DNA from 3 places in the Pseudomonas sp. 25 R 14 genome. Region 2 is predicted to be linked to each of the others. Evidence: riboswitches for the same ligand, from Rfam matches in the RefSeq annotation. Region 2 holds a riboswitch; each other region holds the start of a gene.
What was found. Region 2 has a riboswitch for cobalamin ahead of cobW (cobalamin biosynthesis protein CobW). Riboswitches for the same ligand answer to the same signal wherever they lie in the genome.
Positions count from the first base shown of each region.

Region 1: it holds a riboswitch for cobalamin, as region 2 does, so the genes downstream of both, cobO (cob(I)yrinic acid a,c-diamide adenosyltransferase) here and cobW (cobalamin biosynthesis protein CobW) in region 2, are expected to answer to the same signal.
Region 3: it holds a riboswitch for cobalamin, as region 2 does, so the genes downstream of both, BFQ03_RS27555 (TonB-dependent receptor plug domain-containing protein) here and cobW (cobalamin biosynthesis protein CobW) in region 2, are expected to answer to the same signal.

Region 1 covers NZ_CVTS01000063.1:52,058-57,711, reverse strand. The annotation lists gene BFQ03_RS22715 (C40 family peptidase) at 1-44, shown strand, start outside; gene BFQ03_RS22710 (C40 family peptidase) at 190-729, shown strand; gene BFQ03_RS22705 (PQQ-dependent sugar dehydrogenase) at 806-2,119, opposite strand; cobalamin riboswitch at 2,219-2,467, shown strand; gene cobO (cob(I)yrinic acid a,c-diamide adenosyltransferase) at 2,547-3,158, shown strand; gene BFQ03_RS22695 (cobyrinic acid a,c-diamide synthase CobB) at 3,155-4,519, shown strand; gene bluB (5,6-dimethylbenzimidazole synthase) at 4,516-5,166, shown strand; gene cbiB (adenosylcobinamide-phosphate synthase CbiB) at 5,163-5,654, shown strand, end outside.
Region 2 covers NZ_CVTS01000038.1:205,800-211,453, reverse strand. The annotation lists gene BFQ03_RS10845 (fatty acid cis/trans isomerase) at 1-510, shown strand, start outside; gene nfuA (Fe-S biogenesis protein NfuA) at 597-1,181, shown strand; gene cobM (precorrin-4 C(11)-methyltransferase) at 1,302-2,048, opposite strand; gene BFQ03_RS10830 (cobalamin biosynthesis protein) at 2,118-2,510, opposite strand; gene BFQ03_RS10825 (CbtA family protein) at 2,507-3,208, opposite strand; gene BFQ03_RS10820 (CbtB domain-containing protein) at 3,220-3,408, opposite strand; cobalamin riboswitch at 3,504-3,704, opposite strand; cobalamin riboswitch at 3,800-4,002, shown strand; gene cobW (cobalamin biosynthesis protein CobW) at 4,095-5,156, shown strand; gene cobN (cobaltochelatase subunit CobN) at 5,160-5,654, shown strand, end outside.
Region 3 covers NZ_CVTS01000068.1:243,524-249,177, reverse strand. The annotation lists gene BFQ03_RS27565 (ABC transporter substrate-binding protein) at 1-74, opposite strand, end outside; gene BFQ03_RS27560 ((2Fe-2S) ferredoxin domain-containing protein) at 71-430, opposite strand; gene BFQ03_RS27555 (TonB-dependent receptor plug domain-containing protein) at 430-2,370, opposite strand; cobalamin riboswitch at 2,461-2,666, opposite strand; gene BFQ03_RS27550 (histidine phosphatase family protein) at 2,769-3,320, shown strand; gene cobF (precorrin-6A synthase (deacetylating)) at 3,368-4,126, shown strand; gene BFQ03_RS27540 (response regulator transcription factor) at 4,186-4,851, opposite strand; gene BFQ03_RS27535 (PQQ-dependent catabolism-associated CXXCW motif protein) at 4,879-5,433, opposite strand.

The DNA of each region.
Region 1 (5,654 bases), on a different contig from region 2:
GCGCCCTGGCCATGGCCCCTACTAGCGTTACCGCTCGCAAGTAAAGTTAAAGTGATACTTGAAGTTTGACGCATAAGCGCTAGAATCCTGAGATATTGTTGCGAACCTGACCGCGCAAGCTTTGCTTGCGCGGTCTAGTTTTCAGCGTTCGGCAGCGAAAGCCGCATCCAGATCAGGATTGTTCTGCCCATGTCGACCTCGGCCCGCCTAATTCTTCTCGTTTGCGCCGCACTGCTCAGTGCCTGCGCAAGTCGTCCTCCACCCGCGCCTGTGGCCGTCAAGTCCAAGCCGGTGTTCAACTACACCACCCAGAACTTTTCGCCGGTTGCCGAAGACGTGCTGTTTCGCGCCCTGGGCCTGGTCGGCACGCCTTATCGCTGGGGCGGCAATACACCGGACTCAGGGTTTGATTGCAGTGGCCTGATTGGTTTTGTCTACCGCGATGCGGCGGGCATCTCGCTGCCGCGCACCACTCGCGAGCTGATCGTGATGCGTGCCCAGGACGTGCGTGAAGATGCGCTGCAAACCGGCGACCTGCTGTTCTTTGCCACGGGCGGCGGCTCGCAAGTCAGCCATGCCGGCATCTATGTGGGCGAAGGGCGTTTCGTCCATGCACCACAAACCGGCGGCACGGTGAAGCTTGATACCTTGTCCAAGGCCTATTGGCAGAATGCCTATTTGAGCGCCAAGCGCGTGCTGCCGGCCGAGCATCTGGCGCGTAATCCTTAAGACCTGCATCGATCAAAAAAATGTGGGAGCGAGCAAGCCCGCTCCCACATTGGTTTTGTGGTGTTGTCGGGGCCTGCTATTTAGCGGCCCACACCCGCCACACCTTATTCCCCACATCATCCGCCACTAGCAACCCACCTTGCGGGTCGATCACCACACCCACCGGCCGCCCCATGGCTTTCTCATCACTGTTGAGAAACCCAGTCAGCACATCCACCGGTTGCCCCTTCGGCTTGCCGCCTTCGAATGGCACAAAGATCACCTTGTAGCCACTGTGCGGTTTGCGATTCCACGAGCCATGCTGGCCGATGAACGCGCCGTTGCTGAACTGCGCGGGTAGCGTGTTGCCTTGTGCGAAGGTCAGGCCCAATGATGCGGTATGCGGCCCGACGGCATAGTCTGGCGCAATCGCCTTGGCCACCAGGTCCGGGTCCTGTGGTGTGACCCGCACATCGACATGCTGGCCGTAGTAGCTGAACGGCCAGCCATAGAAGCCGCCATCCTTGACCGAGGTGATGTAGTCCGGCACCAGGTCGCTGCCGATTTCATCGCGCTCGTTGACCGCCGTCCACAGCTTGCCGCTTTGCGGCTCCCAGGCCATGCCATTGGGGTTGCGCAGGCCGGAGGCGAAGATCCGCTGCTGGCCGCTGGCCCGGTCGACTTCCCAGATGGCGGCGCGTCCCTGTTCGGCCTCCAGGCCGTTTTCGCCGACGTTGCTGTTGGAGCCGACGCTCACATACAACTTGCTCCCGTCTTTGCTGGCGATGACATTTTTTGTCCAGTGGTGGTTGAGCGGGCCGCCCGGCAAGTCCACGACCTTGGTGCCTGGGGCCTTGATTGCGGTTTCTCCTGGTTGATAGGGAAAACGCAGTAGCTTGTCCGAATCGGCGACATACAAATCGTTGCCGACCAGAGTCATGCCAAACGGCGAGTTGAGGTTTTCCAGGAACACCGTGCGGGTTTCTGCCACGCCATCATGGTCGGCATCGCGCAGCAGGGTGATGCGGTTCGGGCTGGGCACACCCGCGCCAGCGCGGCCCATGACCTTCTCCATGACCCAGCCGCGAATACCCTTGCCATCCTCCGGCTTGGGCGGTGCATTGGTCTCGGCGACCAGTACATCGCCATTGGGCAATACATACAGCCAGCGCGGGTGATCCAGGTCTTCTGCAAAGGCTGCGACCTGGGTGCCGGCTGCGGCGGTTGGCTTGGCGCCTGCGGGCCAGCCAACCGCCGGGGCGATGTTGACGGTGGGGATCAGGGTTTTGTTCGGTTCCGGCAGTTTCGGTGAAGGCCCGGTGCCATCCGAGACCTGCAAGGTTGAGCTTTCCCCGCAGGCGGCGAGTACGCCTGCAACCATGATCAGTAGGGCGAGTCGGGTCTTGTGCATGTTTTTCTCCTCAATGCCTGTAGTCATAGAGGTACAGCGCGTGGCGATGGTTCAAGTGTGTGGCCGGCTTTAATTGACGCTGTACCCCCAACCCACTAACCTTCGCCGCTTGTTTCAGGTGCTCTGTGGCGTGCGCGTCGACCGAGTGAAACAGGGAAGCCGGTGAGTGCGCGCACTTTTCTACAGTGCGGCCACGATCCCGGCGCTGCCCCCGCAACGGTAAATGAGTCAAGACGCTGCTTTTGCCACTGTATCGCCTGCGATATGGGAAGGCGCATCGTCGGACTGCCCTGTTCAACAGGGCACCACTCATGAGCCCGGAGACCGGCCTGATTCATCCAACAGCATCACGGTGGGCGATGCTTGGCTTCATGTAGATTGTCTTTTCCTGCCCGCCGTTTTTGTCCAGCCCCAACGGAGAGCTGCCATGACTGATTCCCCTGATCGTGACGAACGCCACCTGGCGCGCATGCTGCGCAAAAAAGCGGTGATTGATGAGCGCATTGCCAATTCACCGAATGAATGCGGATTGCTGCTGGTATTGACCGGCAATGGCAAAGGCAAGAGCAGTTCGGCGTTTGGCATGCTGGCCCGTGCCATGGGGCACGGTATGCAATGCGGCGTGGTGCAGTTCATCAAGGGCCGTAACAGCACCGGTGAAGAGCTGTTCTTCCGGCGTTTCCCCGAGCAGGTACGTTTCCATGTGATGGGCGAGGGCTTTACCTGGGAAACCCAGGACCGCCAGCGCGATATCGCTGCCGCCGAAGCAGCCTGGAAAGTCTCCCGGGAAATGTTGCAGGATCCGTCCATTGGCCTGGTGGTGCTGGATGAGCTGAACATCGCACTCAAGCATGGTTATCTCGACCTGGACCAGGTCCTGGGCGACCTGCAAGCCCGCCCACCGATGCAGCATGTGCTGGTCACCGGTCGTGGCGCCAAGCCGGAACTGATTGAAATGGCCGACACCGTCACCGAAATGGGCATGCTCAAGCACGCGTTCCAGGCCGGGATCAAGGCACAGAAGGGCATCGAACTTTGAATCAGCCGCGCCATTGCCCTGCCGTCCTGATCGCCGCGCCGGCGTCGGGCCAGGGCAAGACCACCGTCACCGCCGCCCTGGCCCGTTTGCACCGCAACCTGGGGCGTAAGGTCCGGGTATTCAAATGCGGCCCGGACTTTCTCGACCCGATGATTCATGAGCGCGCCAGCGGCGCGCCGGTCTATCAATTGGACATGTGGATGGTCGGCGAGCAGGAAAGTCGCCGCCTGCTGTGGGAAGCGGCGGGGGAGGCGGACCTGATCCTGATCGAGGGCGTGATGGGGTTGTTCGACGGCACGCCGTCCAGCGCCGACCTGGCCCGCCATTTTGGTGTGCCGGTGCTGGCGGTGATCGACGGCACCGCCATGGCCCAGACCTTTGGCGCCCTGGCGTTGGGGCTGGCGCGTTATCAGGTGGACTTGCCGTTCGCCGGGGTATTGGCCAACCGCGTCGGTACCGTGCGCCACGCGCAATTGCTTGAAGGCAGCCTGACCGAAGGCCTGCGCTGGTACGGTGCGTTGTCCCGAGAGACCGGTATCGAGCTGCCCAGCCGCCACCTGGGCCTGGTGCAGGCCAGCGAGTTGAATGATCTGGATCTGCGCCTGGATGCGGCCGCCGAGGCCCTGGCCAGCAGTTGCGAGGTAGCGCTGCCACCACCGGTGGCGTTCGCCGCCCCCGAGCTGATCGAGGCCGAACCTTTGCTGGATGGGGTGCGGATTGCCGTGGCCCGTGATGAAGCCTTCGCGTTCACCTATGGTGCCAGTCTCGACGTGCTGCGGGCGATGGGCGCTGAGTTGCGCTTCTTCTCGCCGATCCACGACCAGGCGTTACCCGACGCCGACAGCCTCTATCTGCCGGGTGGCTACCCGGAACTGCATCACCAGGCGTTGTCGCAAAACACCGCGATGTTGCAGGCGATCCGTGCCCATCACGCCGCCGGCAAGCCGTTGCTGGCCGAATGCGGCGGCATGCTCTATCTGCTCGACTCATTGACCGATGTCGAGGGGTGCCGCGCTGAACTGCTGGGGTTGCTCCAGGGCGATGCAGTCATGCAGAAACGCCTGGCGGCCCTGGCCCTGCAAACAGTCGAATTGCCGGAAGGCGTGCTGCGCGGCCACACCTATCATCATTCCCTGACCAGCACGCAATGGCAGCCGATTGCCCGTGGCCTGAGCCCCAATGGCGGGCGCGGTGCCGAGGCGGTGTATCGCCAGGGGCGGATGACGGCCTCCTATGTGCACTTTTATTTCCCGTCGAACCCGGCTGCGGTGGCTGCGCTTTTTGCGCCAGACCCTGAGGCCTCCATCGCAGGCGATTGCATTGCAACTGTAGGAGCGGGCTTGCCCGCGATAGGGCCATGACCGACAACGCCTTCCCCCAGGCTGAACGCCAGGCCATCTACCGCGCCATCGCCGAGCGCCGCGACATGCGCCACTTCAGCGGCGGCACGGTGGCCCCCGAACTGCTCCAGCGCCTGCTGCAGGCTGCGCACCAGGCCCCCAGTGTCGGCCTGATGCAGCCCTGGCGCTTTATCCGCATCAGCGACCGCACCCTGCGCGGCCAGATCCAGCAGTTGGTGGAAGCCGAGCGCATACGCACCGCGGCGGCCCTGGGCGAGCGCTCGGACGACTTCATGCAGCTCAAGGTCGAAGGCATCAACGACTGCGCCGAGGTGCTGGTCGCGGCGCTGATGGATGATCGCGAGCGGCATATCTTTGGCCGTCGCACCTTGCCGGAAATGGACCTGGCCTCGCTGTCCTGCGCGATCCAGAATCTGTGGCTGGCCTCCCGCGCCGAAGGCCTGGGCATGGGCTGGGTGTCGCTGTTCGAACCCCAGGAGCTGGCCGACCTGCTGGGCCTGCCGCCCGGCGCCAAGCCACTGGCCGTGCTGTGCCTGGGCCCGGTAGCGCAGTTCTACCCGGCACCGATGTTGCAACTCGAAGGCTGGACCGAACCGCGTCCGCTGAGTGACATGCTGTATGAGAATTATTGGGGAGTGAATCAATGAGTGTGGCCTTGCTGAGTGTCGCTGCAGTGGCGCTGGATGCGCTACTGGGCGAACCCAGGCGCTGGCATCCGCTGGTGGCGTTCGGCAACTTTGCCGGGCGCATCGAGCAACGTTTCAACTCCGCTGGGCGTGGCTGGCGCAGCCATGGCGTGACCGCCTGGTTTATCACCGTGATACCGCTGACGTTGCTGGCCACGGCGTTGTCCTGGGCGCCTTACTTCGGTTGGGTAATCGAGATCCTCGCGTTGTACCTGGCCCTGGGCATGCGCAGCCTGTGTGAACACGTGTTGCCGGTGGCCCAGGCCCTGCGCAGTGGTGACCTGGACGAAGCGCGCACGCGCGTCAGTTACCTGGTCAGCCGCCAGACCAGCGAACTGGACAGTACTGAAGTGGCGCGCGCCGCCACTGAGTCGGTGCTGGAAAACGGCAGTGACGCGGTGTTCGCCGCGCTGTTCTGGTTTGTCGTGGCCGGGGTGCCCGGCGTGGTG
Region 2 (5,654 bases):
TGCATAAGCGCCTATTGCTCACGTCCCGGTATCGACCCGCAACTGCGCGACGCCGAACAGACCCTCAGTCGCCTGACCTCAAGGCCGGCGGCCGGGCTCAAGGTGATCGAGCAATTGCCCGAAGCCACCCTGCTGCGCATCCAGACCCGCAGCGGCAAACGCGAGGTCTACAGCCTGCTGCGCAACCGCGCCCACAGTAACGTGGCATTCATGTTGGGCGAGGCTTATCGCTATCAGCCGGGCCTGGATACCCTGACGATCTACCCAGGCGTGCTCAGCAGCTACCCCAACTTCATCTTCAACGTGCCGGCCGAGGATGTACCGGAGTTCGTCGAAGACATGGAGTTGGCCAGGGACGCCAAGCGTTTTGAGCGGATTGTCGAGCGCTGGGGCATCCGCCGCAGTCACCCGCAGTTCTGGGAGTACTTCCACGATTTGTCGCAGTACCTGCACGAAACCACGCCGGTGGAAGAGGGTGTGCTGGACATGAATCGCTACGAGAACCTGTAGATGCGGATTTGCCTGACAAAAATACTAGGACTTTGTACCGCGCAGGCGATTGGCGTAAACTGCCAGCAAGCCTGTGAGGAGTTCCCATGACTGCCATAACCATTACCGACGCCGCCCACGATTACCTGGCTGATCTGCTGTCCAAGCAGAACACCCCGGGTATCGGCATCCGCGTCTTCATTACCCAGCCTGGCACCCAGTACGCAGAGACGTGCATTGCCTACTGCAAGCCGGGGGAAGAAAAGCCTGAAGACACCGCCCTGGGGCTCAAGAGCTTCACCGCGTACATCGACGCCTTCAGCGAAGCCTTCCTTGACGATGCCGTGGTCGACTACGCCACTGACCGCATGGGTGGCCAATTGACCATCAAGGCCCCTAACGCCAAGGTGCCGAACGTCAATGCCGACAGCCCGGTCAATGAGCGCATCAACTATTACCTGCAAACCGAAATCAACCCGGGCCTGGCCAGCCATGGCGGCCAGGTCAGCCTGATCGACGTGGTGGATGACGGCATCGCCGTGCTCAAGTTCGGTGGTGGCTGCCAGGGCTGCGGCCAGGCTGACGTGACCTTGCGCGAAGGTATCGAGCGCACGTTGCTGGAGCGGATCCCCGAGCTCAAGGGTGTACGTGACGTGACCGACCACACGCAGAAAGAAAACGCCTACTACTAAGGTGTTCGCTGCAAACAAAAAACGGCGCCCGTGAGCGCCGTTTTTTTATGCCAATAAATCATTGCCTTACACAACCTTTCTAACAAAGAAGATCAACTGTGGGAGCGGGCTTGCGTAGTATCAGGGCCGGTAGAGGTGGGCGTGACTTGCGCGATACAGCGAGGATTCGCTGAAGTGATCACTGGCCAACACCCGGCCCACCACGATCAGCGCCGTGCGCCTGAAACCCTTCGCCGCGACCTTTTCGACAATATCCGCCAAGGTGCCAATGGCCCAATCCTGATCCGGCCACGTCGCGCGATGCACCACGGCAATCGGGCAATCCGCGCCATAGTGCGGCAGCAGTTCGGCGACGATTCTCTCCAGATGATTGACCCCCAGGTGCACCGCCATGGTCGTGCCATGGCTGGCCAGGCTGGCGAAGGCTTCACCGGCCGGCATCGTGGTTTTGTCCGCATAACGGGTCAGGATTACGCTTTGGGCGATATCCGGCAGGGTCAGTTCAGTTTCCAGCAGCGCGGCACAGGCTGCCACCGCCGTGACCCCGGGAATGATCTGGAAGGGGATCCCCAGCTCGCGCAAATGGCGGATTTGTTCGCCAATCGCCCCATACAGGCTCGGATCACCGGAATGTACCCGCGCCACGTCCTGGCCTTTCTCATGGGCGACCTTGATCAAGCCAATGATCTGCTCCAGGTTCAGTTCGGCGCTGTTGACCACCTGTTCGGCCCGATGCCCTTCGAGTACGGCAGCCGGCACCAGTGAGCCTGCGTAGAGGATCACCGGGCAACTGCGGATCAGGCGCTGGCCCTTGACGGTGATCAGTTCCGGGTCGCCGGGACCAGCGCCGATGAAGAAAACAGTCATGGAAAAATCCTGTGCAAAAGCGGGCGAGCATGAGTACGGCTCATGATCGAGAGGGGCAATTATCGGACTTTAGCCGGCGCAGGCCAATGCAAACGTGGCCCTGGCGGCTTTTTTGCGGGTGATCAGCAGTCGGGCAGGGGCGTTGGCGAGCTGTTCTGCCAATGCCAAAGCGGCACTTTCGGCGATGCCGTAGCACCCTGTATGGGCGAAAACCACAGCCGACCTGTGGCTCAATCGCCCTTCGTAAGGCAGCAGTTGTTGTGCATCAAAGCACTGCAATGGCAGATTCAAGGCGTTGGCCAGGGCGATCATGCCCGGTTCATCACGCTTGTGGGCAATACTTGCCAATGCGTTTATCTGGCCGGGGTCGATACCGGCCTCGGCCAGAGCGCTGTTGAACAGTTCCAGCAAGGCCTCAACCTCACAGCCACGCTGACAACCCAGGCCGACAGTCAGAATCATGCCGCGTATTGATCGTCACGATTGCGGCGAAACAACCAGGCGCTGATCAGCCCCAAAGCCAGCCAGAACGCGACGTTGGTCAGCTGCGAGGCGATCTTGAATTGGGCTTCCAATGCTTCGGGGGCGAGCATCGAGTGAACTTCCGGCTGTGGCGCACCCATGACATGGGGCACCGCCAGGATCGCCACGCCAAGGATTTTCAGCAGCCAGTTGCGGCCAAACACAATCAACGCAATGCCAGCGGCGGTAGACGCTGCCGTGCCGATCCACCAGATCTGCCGTTGCGCCAGGTCAGCCGCCGCAGTGCCCGGCAGCTCAGGCGGCAAACCGAGGGTGGGAGCCAGAACAAAGGTCGCATAGCCGGCCAGGCCCCAGAGCAAGCCCTGGGCGGTGCGCGTCGGGGCGCGCAGGGTGTACAGGCCGGCCAGCATCAGCGCAAAACCGACGGCGACCACCAGGTTGCCGCCGGTGGTGGACAGCACGCGTTGCCAGCCATTTTCAGGCTCCCACGCTTCGGCGTCGTGGCTATGGGCCGCAGCGCCTGCGGCATGCTCATGCACTTCGGTCGCAGCCGGGGCGTTTTCGAAGGTCTCGGCCTGCAGAATCAGCGGAGCTACCCAGAAACTTTGCAGCAGAGTCAGCAACAGGGCGGCCAGCAGGCCGGTGAACCCTGCGGTTTGCGCAATACGCTTGATCATGGCGGCAGGTCTCAATGGCACGGGAAGGCGGCGCTGTGGCGCGTATCGTGGGCGGCGTTGTGCACGGCCTCGATATGGGAGAACCCGGCGAAATACACCAGGCACGCACCGAGGATCGACGCGCCGATGGCGGCGGTCAGGCGTTGGCTCAAAGTGGCGCTGGTGCTGGCGGTATGTGAGGTGCTGCTGATGATCGACATGGCACGTCCCTTTCGAGTGGCAGGGTGATACGAGCGCATGAAAACCCCGCGAGCCGGGCACGCAGGGTTCTGAACAGCGCCCGCCCACCGCGGGTTTGTTATCTGATTGTTCGGGCCGGTCTCCGGGCTTGCGAGGGGCTCTGGGCCTGAAAGCATCACCTTCCCATGCCGGGGCACAGTGGATCTGACGCTTCGCTCGCTTACCGTTGCGGGGGCAGCACCGGACTGTCATGCAGGCATGAGTCACCGGTTTCCCGTTTCACCCTGTGAAGGGCACCTGAAACAAGATGTGTAGGAGAGCATGGGCGCGGGACGGCCGTCAATCTGTACCTGTGGCGAGAAGGTCAGGCTTGAGCGACCGCTTTTCAATTGACCGGTCCTCATGCACTGCGTAGCCTTGCACGTTCGAGGTTCTTCGGCCCCGGTCGAAGCTAAGAAGGGAACGCGGTCCAAGCCGCGGCTGCCCCCGCAACTGTAAAGGGTTTATCTGACTGCCACGCCACTGCCTGAACCCGGCGGGAAGGCGCAGCCAGCGCCAGCCACCAGGCTGGCAAGCCCCAAGCCAGGAGACCTGCCTCGCAACCGATTTTCCATTTCAACCGGGCGGGGTGATCCGGTGACGAATCCAGCGCCTGCGCGCCGCCGCAGGGCCAGTCGTCCCGTATGCCCGCCCCAAAGGGCATCCGATGAAAACACTGGCCAAACTCCCCGTCACTATCGTCACCGGCTTTCTCGGCTCGGGCAAAACCACCTTGCTGCGCCATATGCTGGATAACGCCCAGGGCCGCCGCATTGCCGTGATCGTCAACGAGTTCGGTGAGCTGGGCATCGACGGCGAGATCCTCAAGCAGTGCTCCATCGGTTGCACGGAAGAAGAAGCCAACGGCCGTGTGTATGAGCTGGCTAACGGCTGCCTATGCTGCACCGTGCAGGAAGAGTTCTTCCCGGTGATGCGTGAACTGGTCGCGCGCCGTGGCGACCTTGACCATATCCTGATCGAAACCTCCGGCCTAGCCCTGCCAAAACCGCTGGTCCAGGCCTTCCAATGGCCGGAAATTCGCAGCGCCTGCACCGTAGACGCCGTGATTACCGTGGTCGACAGCCCGGCCGTGGCCGCCGGCACCTTCGCTGCATTCCCGGATCAGGTCGACGCCCAGCGTAAACTGGATCCCAATCTGGACCACGAATCACCGCTGCACGAACTGTTTGCCGACCAACTGGCCAGCGCCGACTTGGTGATCCTCAACAAAACCGACCTGATCAGCGCCGAAGACCTGGCCCGGGTACGCCTGGAAGTCGCCGAAGAACTGCCGCCAGCGGTGAAGATCGTCGAAGCCAGCAGCGGCCGCCTGCCCCTGGACGTATTGATTGGCCTGGGCGCCGGTTCCGAGGAACATATCGATGGGCGCCACAGTCATCACGATCATCACCACGAAGGTGAAGACGATCACGATCACGATGCTTTTGACTCCATCTCCATCGACCTGCCACAGGCTGACGAAGCGTTGCTGCTCGATGCCTTGACCCAGTTGGTGGTGCAACACGGCATCCTGCGTGTCAAAGGTTTTGCGGCGATCCCGAACAAGCCGATGCGCCTGCTGATCCAGGGCGTGGGCACGCGTTTCGACAAGCACTTCGACCGCGCCTGGAGCGCCGACGAAGCACGCATCACGCGCCTGGTGCTGATCGGCCAGGATCTGGATGCGGCTGGCCTCGAAGCGCAACTGCGCGTTGCGCTCAGCGTTTAACCCATGCATCTGCTCAGGACCCAGCCCGGTGGTTTCATCAGCGATGACAACATCGCCGACCTTGGACAAACCCCCGCCGAGCTGGTGATCCTGTGCAGCGGTGATTCCAGCCTGGCGCTGCTGGCCGAAGCGGCGCAGCAACTGCCCGCCGACTACCCGAGCCTGCGCCTGGCCAACCCGATGCAGGTGCAGAACCACGCCTCGGTGGACCTGTACGTCGACCAAGTGCTGCGCCACGCCAAGGTCATCCTGATTTCCCTGCACGGCGGCATCGGATATTGGCGTTACGGTATCCAGCGCCTGGTGGAGCTGGCCGGGCAAGGCGTGCAGTTGATTCTGGTACCGGGGGACGACCGCCCCGATCCTGAACTCAGCAGCTTGAGTAGCGTCTGCGCCGCAGAACGCGACCGCCTGTGGCACTTTCTGCGCCAGGGCGGGCTGGGTAATGCGCTGGATTTCTATCGCTGCCTGGCCAGTCGCTACTTGGGCCGTGATTAC
Region 3 (5,654 bases), on a different contig from region 2:
CAATTGCGGTAGCCGTCAGCCAGGACCGATGCACTCCACAACAGGGCGATGGCAAATCCTCCCAGGCGTTTCATGGGCGCTCCCGGATCAGCAATTCTTCAAGCACTTCGCCGCCGACCAGGTGTACATCCACCAGGCGCACGGCATCGGCCTTGCTGTGCACCCCATACCAGCAGCGCTCCGGGTAGACCGTGAGCACTGGCCCCAGGTTGCAGGGGAACTGGCAATGGGTACGTGTGAGCAGTACACCGCCGGGTACTTCAATGCGCTGGTGTTCCAACAGGCGCCGGCGCAAGGTCTTCCACAGCTGCAAGGCGCCGCGCTGGGTGCAGCGCGGGCCGGTACACAGCAGCACATGGCGGGCATGATCGGGGATACAGGACCAGTCGGGGTGCGTGTCCACCCCGTCGATTTGCGTGATCTCAGTCATCAGAAGCGATACGTATAACGCACCTCAGAAGTGAACGGTCGGCCCAGGTTGTCGACGTTACTGGAGCGACTGGTGACGTAGTCACGGTCGAACAGGTTTTCCACCAGCAGGCTCACCCGGTGTTGATGGGCGTTGTCGAGGTAGCGGTAGGCATCGGCATCCACCACCGAGTAGTGGCCGTACTCGACTTTTTTCGAACTGATCACATCGTGGATGTAGCGGATAGCCGCGCCGGCGCCCCATAGGCGATTCTGCGACTCAAAGCCCACACGTGAACGGGCGAAGAAGCTCGGCACATCATTGATGGTCACGCCGGCACGGGACTCGGTGAGGTTGCGGGTCATGTCCGCTTGCAGGTTCCATTGCTCGTTGAGCGCCAGCTTGGCGTCGACCTCGAAACCGCGCATCTGGATCTGCCCCTGGCCGTTGACCCACTGGGCATCGTCGACGGTGATCAGGTGGGTGATCTTGCGCTTGAACAGGGTCACGCTGGCGCTGAAGTCGCGATCGGCCAGCAGGCCCTTGTAGTCCAGGCCCAGCTCGGCGTTGCGGCTTTTTTCCGGCTTGAGGTTACGGTTGCCGATCTCGTCGCCGGGCTCGTTGACGAACAGTTGCTCGGCGTTCGGCAGCTTGTACGCCGTGCCGTACTGGCCGCGCAAGGCCCAGTTGGCATTGAGGTCATAGAGCGAGGTGAGCATGCCAACGGTGGCACTGTCACCGCCGCTCATGGCTTCGTGGCGCACGCCAATGCTCGGGTGCCAGTCGGGCAGGGCGTCTATCTGCGGGCGCAACTGGGTGTACAAGGCGTGGGCCTCGGCCTTGTTGTTGTCGATGACCATCACGTCGTCCTGGCCCTTGAACCACTGGTTGTCAGAGCCGAACACCAGCACATGGCCGCCCTCAAGCTCGGCCTTGCCTTCGGCCTGCACGCCCCAGTCAGTGAAGCCCCAGTAGTCATCGTGATTGCGCACCAGGGTGCCGCCGTCGGCGGTGTTGTTGACCCGTGAGTAGCGGGTGTCCCAATCGTTGATATGGCCCTTGACGAAGTAGCTCAACCGCTCGTTGAGGCGTTGTTCGAAGGTCGCCGTGGCAATCTGCTGCACGCGGTCGTTGGTGGTCTTGCGGTTGTTGGTGGCGCCGGCGAAGTCCAGGTTGGCGTCGGTGTACTGGTAAAACAGCTCCAGGCGCGAGTCATCGCCCAAGGACTGGATGGCCTTGGCGCCGAGGGTGGTGACTTCGTAGGAACGTTTCTTGTCGGTGACGTTGCTCATGTCGCGGTTGCGAAACGGCTGGTAGCCCTCGGACACGTTATGGCTGACGTAGGCCAGCAGGCCCAGGTCGCCCAGGCCATTGCTGAAAATCCGCTCGGCCCGGGCATCGCCGGTGGTGCCGCCAAAGGTATCGACGCCCAGGTTGGTCTCGCCGGATACGTCACGGGTTTGCGGGCTGCGTGTGACGATGTTGATGACCCCCGCCACGGCCTGGGTGCCGAACAACAGGCTCTGGCCACCCTTGAGCACTTCGATGCGCTCCACGGCGTTGGCCGGCAAGGTATCCAGGTACAGGCCTCCGTACAGGCGGTTGTTCAGGCGTACGCCGTCAAGCAGGATCAGGGTGTCGTCATTGCGCCCGCCCAGCAGGGAGTAGGTGCCGTAGTCGAACGGGCCGTTTTTCGGGGCGACGTAGAAACCGGGGATGAACATCTGCATCGCCCGCGTGATATCCGCGCTGGGGCCGGCGCGTTCGATCTGCTCGCGGGTGACAATCTCGACCTTGCTGCCGTACTGGGCCATGTCGGCCACGGTGGTGGATTCCACCGACGGCGCGGAAACGGTCTGCGGCTTGAGTTCCAGGGCACGGTTGTCGGCGAGTAGCAGGGGGCTGAACAGGCAACCCAGCAGCAGGCTAGGACCCGCTGTGACGCAACGTTGAAAAATCATAGTCTTCCCGAAAGTATCTTCGCAGAAGCACGCAGGAGAAGGCATCGAGCACACGCCAATACCGGCCCATGCCCGCCCACCGCAGGATTTTGCCAAACAGAAATTCCAGGCCGGTCTCCGGGCTCACGCGTATCGAACTCTTCACCTTCCCATGGCGTTCTGGCCACAGTGGTGTGTCGAAGAGCTCACGCGTATACCGTTGCGGGGGCAGCACCGGACTTGCTCGATCGAGCGTACCGGTTTCCCGTTTCACCCCATGCGCGGCGGCATGAGGCACCTGAAACAGGACGGCATCTGAACATTCCCGCGACTGTTGGTCAACTTCTCTAGTGTTCGGTCCCGTGAGGCCAGATCGTTGTAATATATTTTCTTCGCTTGATCACCAGAGCCGCATTTTCATGCAGAGCACCCGATTGACGCTGATTTGCCATGGTATGACCCGTGCGCAAAAGCTTGGGCATTTTGCCCTTGATGAAGCCCTGGAAACGCCTCCGTCGCCCTTGAGGCTGGCCGCGCGCTTTAAAAAAACGCCACGCCTGTTATGCGGGCCTGAGACCAGGGCCCGGCAAACGGCGACGCTGTTCGGCAAGCACGCAACGATTGATGACGGGTTGCGCGACATGGATGTAGGTCATTGGCGCGGTCTGGACATCAATGACATCGACCGCGACGAACTGATGACCTGGCTCACCGACAGCGCCAGTGCGCCTCATCGTGGTGAGTCAGTGGTGCAGTTGTGCGAGCGCGTCAGCCAGTGGATGCAAAACCTCGCAGAGCAGCCCGGCCATGTGCTGGCGGTGACGCATCCGGCGGTGATTCGTGCGGCTTTGCTGCATGCAATGCAATCACCCGTCGCCATGTTTTACCTGATCGACGTGGAGCCGCTGTCGTCCACCGAACTGCGTTTCAACAACGTCTGGCGCCTGCGCCTGGAAACGCGCGAGACCTGAGCGGCACGAACATGGCAAAATCCCGGCCCCGCACTGAGAACACCTTCATGAAAAAGATCCTGATCATCGGCATTGGCGCCGGCAACCCCGACTACATCACCATGCAGGCGGTGAAGGCGCTGAACCGCACCGATGTGTTTTTCCTGATGGACAAGGGCCAGAGCAAGGACAAGTTGATCGACCTGCGTCGGGAGATCTGCCAGACCTATATCGACGCTGGGCATGCCTACCGCTTTGTCGAGGCCGACTGCCCCGAGCGTGTGCGTGGCGAGATCGACTACACCACGGCCGTGCAGGATCTGAACCGCGACAAGCAACAGACATTTGAGCGGATGATCAACGAACAAATGGCCGACGGCGAAGTAGGGGCCTTTCTGGCCTGGGGCGATCCGGCGTTGTACGACAGTACCATCCGCATCCTGCAGGCGATCCTGGCCAGTGGCAGCAGTGTGTTTGAGTTCGAGGTCATCCCCGGGATCACCAGCGTCCAGGCCTTGGCGGCCCAGCACAAGGTGCCACTGAACCGCATCGGCCGTTCCATCGAGATCACCACCGGGCGTCGGCTCGCGGCGGGGCAGGTCGGTGATGCCGATACGCTGGTGGTGATGCTGGATGCCGAGGACTCTTACCGCAGCGTCGCGGATCAGGACCTGGAAATCTATTGGGGTGCGTACCTGGGCACGCCGGATGAAATCCTGATCAGCGGCAAGGTGGCTGAGGTGGCCGAGGAAATCGAACGCGTGCGCAAGACAGCGCGCCAGGCCAATGGCTGGATCATGGACACTTACTTGCTACGCAAGCCCTGATTGCTGTAGGAGCGCGGTCATCAAGCCCGCTCCCACATTGAGCTCATTGCTCAGGGGAATCAGCGCCGCAGGTAGGAGCCAAAATCGATATCCCCGGCGCTGAGAATCGCCTGTACCCGGTTGTGCACATTCAGTTTGCGCAGGATCGCCGACACATGGGCCTTCACCGTCGTCTCGGCAATCTCCAGGGTGTAGGCAATCTGCTTGTTCGACTCGCCCTTGGTCATTCGCTCCAGTACCAGTAATTGCTTGCGTGTCAGGGCCTGGAGCAGTTCCGGGGCGAAGGCCGGATTGTCGTGCATGCGCCGCTGGCCGGGGTTTTTCTGGGTGCGGATGATGTCTGGCGGCAGGTAGACGTTGCCATTGAGAATCTGCTGGATCGCCTCGGTCATCTGCGCCCGTGGCGAGGATTTGGTGATGAAACCGACCGCGCCATAGGTAATGGCTTGCAGCACGATTTGCTTGTCCTGCTCGGCCGAGACAATCACCACTGGAATGGTCGGCGCTTCGTTGCGCAGGTTGATCAGGCCATTGAGGCCGTGCATGCCGGGCATGTTCAGGTCCAGCAGGATCAGGTCGAGGTCGTCGTGCTCCTGGGTCAGGGCCAGGGCGCTGTCCAGGTCGGCGGTTTCCATCACTTCGCTACCGGCAAAGCCATCGCTGATGACGTTATGGATCGCTTCGCGAAACAGCGGGTGATCGTCGGCAATCAGAATTTTGTACATGGCCGTTCACCTTTTTATTGTGATTGTTCAGTGGGCAAGTTCAAAGGGCTCAGGGTGTGCTGCGGCGACTGGCAGCTTGGCTGCCTCCCACGCGTCCAGGCCCTCGCGATACCAATACACAGCGGTATAACCCAAGGCATTGGCCCGTTTTACCGCGTTCCAACTCAGCCAGCAATCGGAGCGGCAGTAGAACACCAACGGTTGCGCCAGGTTACCGCCACTGTAGGCATACAGGTGGCGGGCAAAGTAGCTTTGCCACTCGGGCGTCAGCTCACCATCGCCCGTATTGGCCAGCCAGTGGCTGCCGGGCAGGTTGGCATGGGGCTGGTCTTCGATGAACTGGCCGTGCAGCCATTGCCGGCGGTAGACGTCGATCAGCACCGGGCGCGGCTGTTGTGTCAGTAGGGTTTGCAAGGCCTGGGTATCGACGATGGTCGCGCCCGGCAAGTGTTCTGGGGTGGGGCTGCGGTAGAGGTTGATGCGGTAGCCGTCGCGGGAAAACAGCGCGGTTGGCGGTTGGGCAGCCGCCAGCAGCGGAGTCAGCGACAGCACGGCAACCAGAGTCAGTCGGGCGGGCAGCATGGCAGGTTCGATCCTTATAGTTATGCGCCCATTACATGCCAGTCGCGCTGCCTTGGGAATGCGACGATAGACAGCAAAACCAGTACCAAAGTAGTAAATCGCCTGTTGCTTGAGGGCTCTAGCATGAACGCAACGGTCATCCTCAGGAGTTGTACGATCATGCGAATCCTCAAGGCGCTGCTCTTGCCGTTTTTGCTGATCCTCAGCCTGATCGGGGTCGA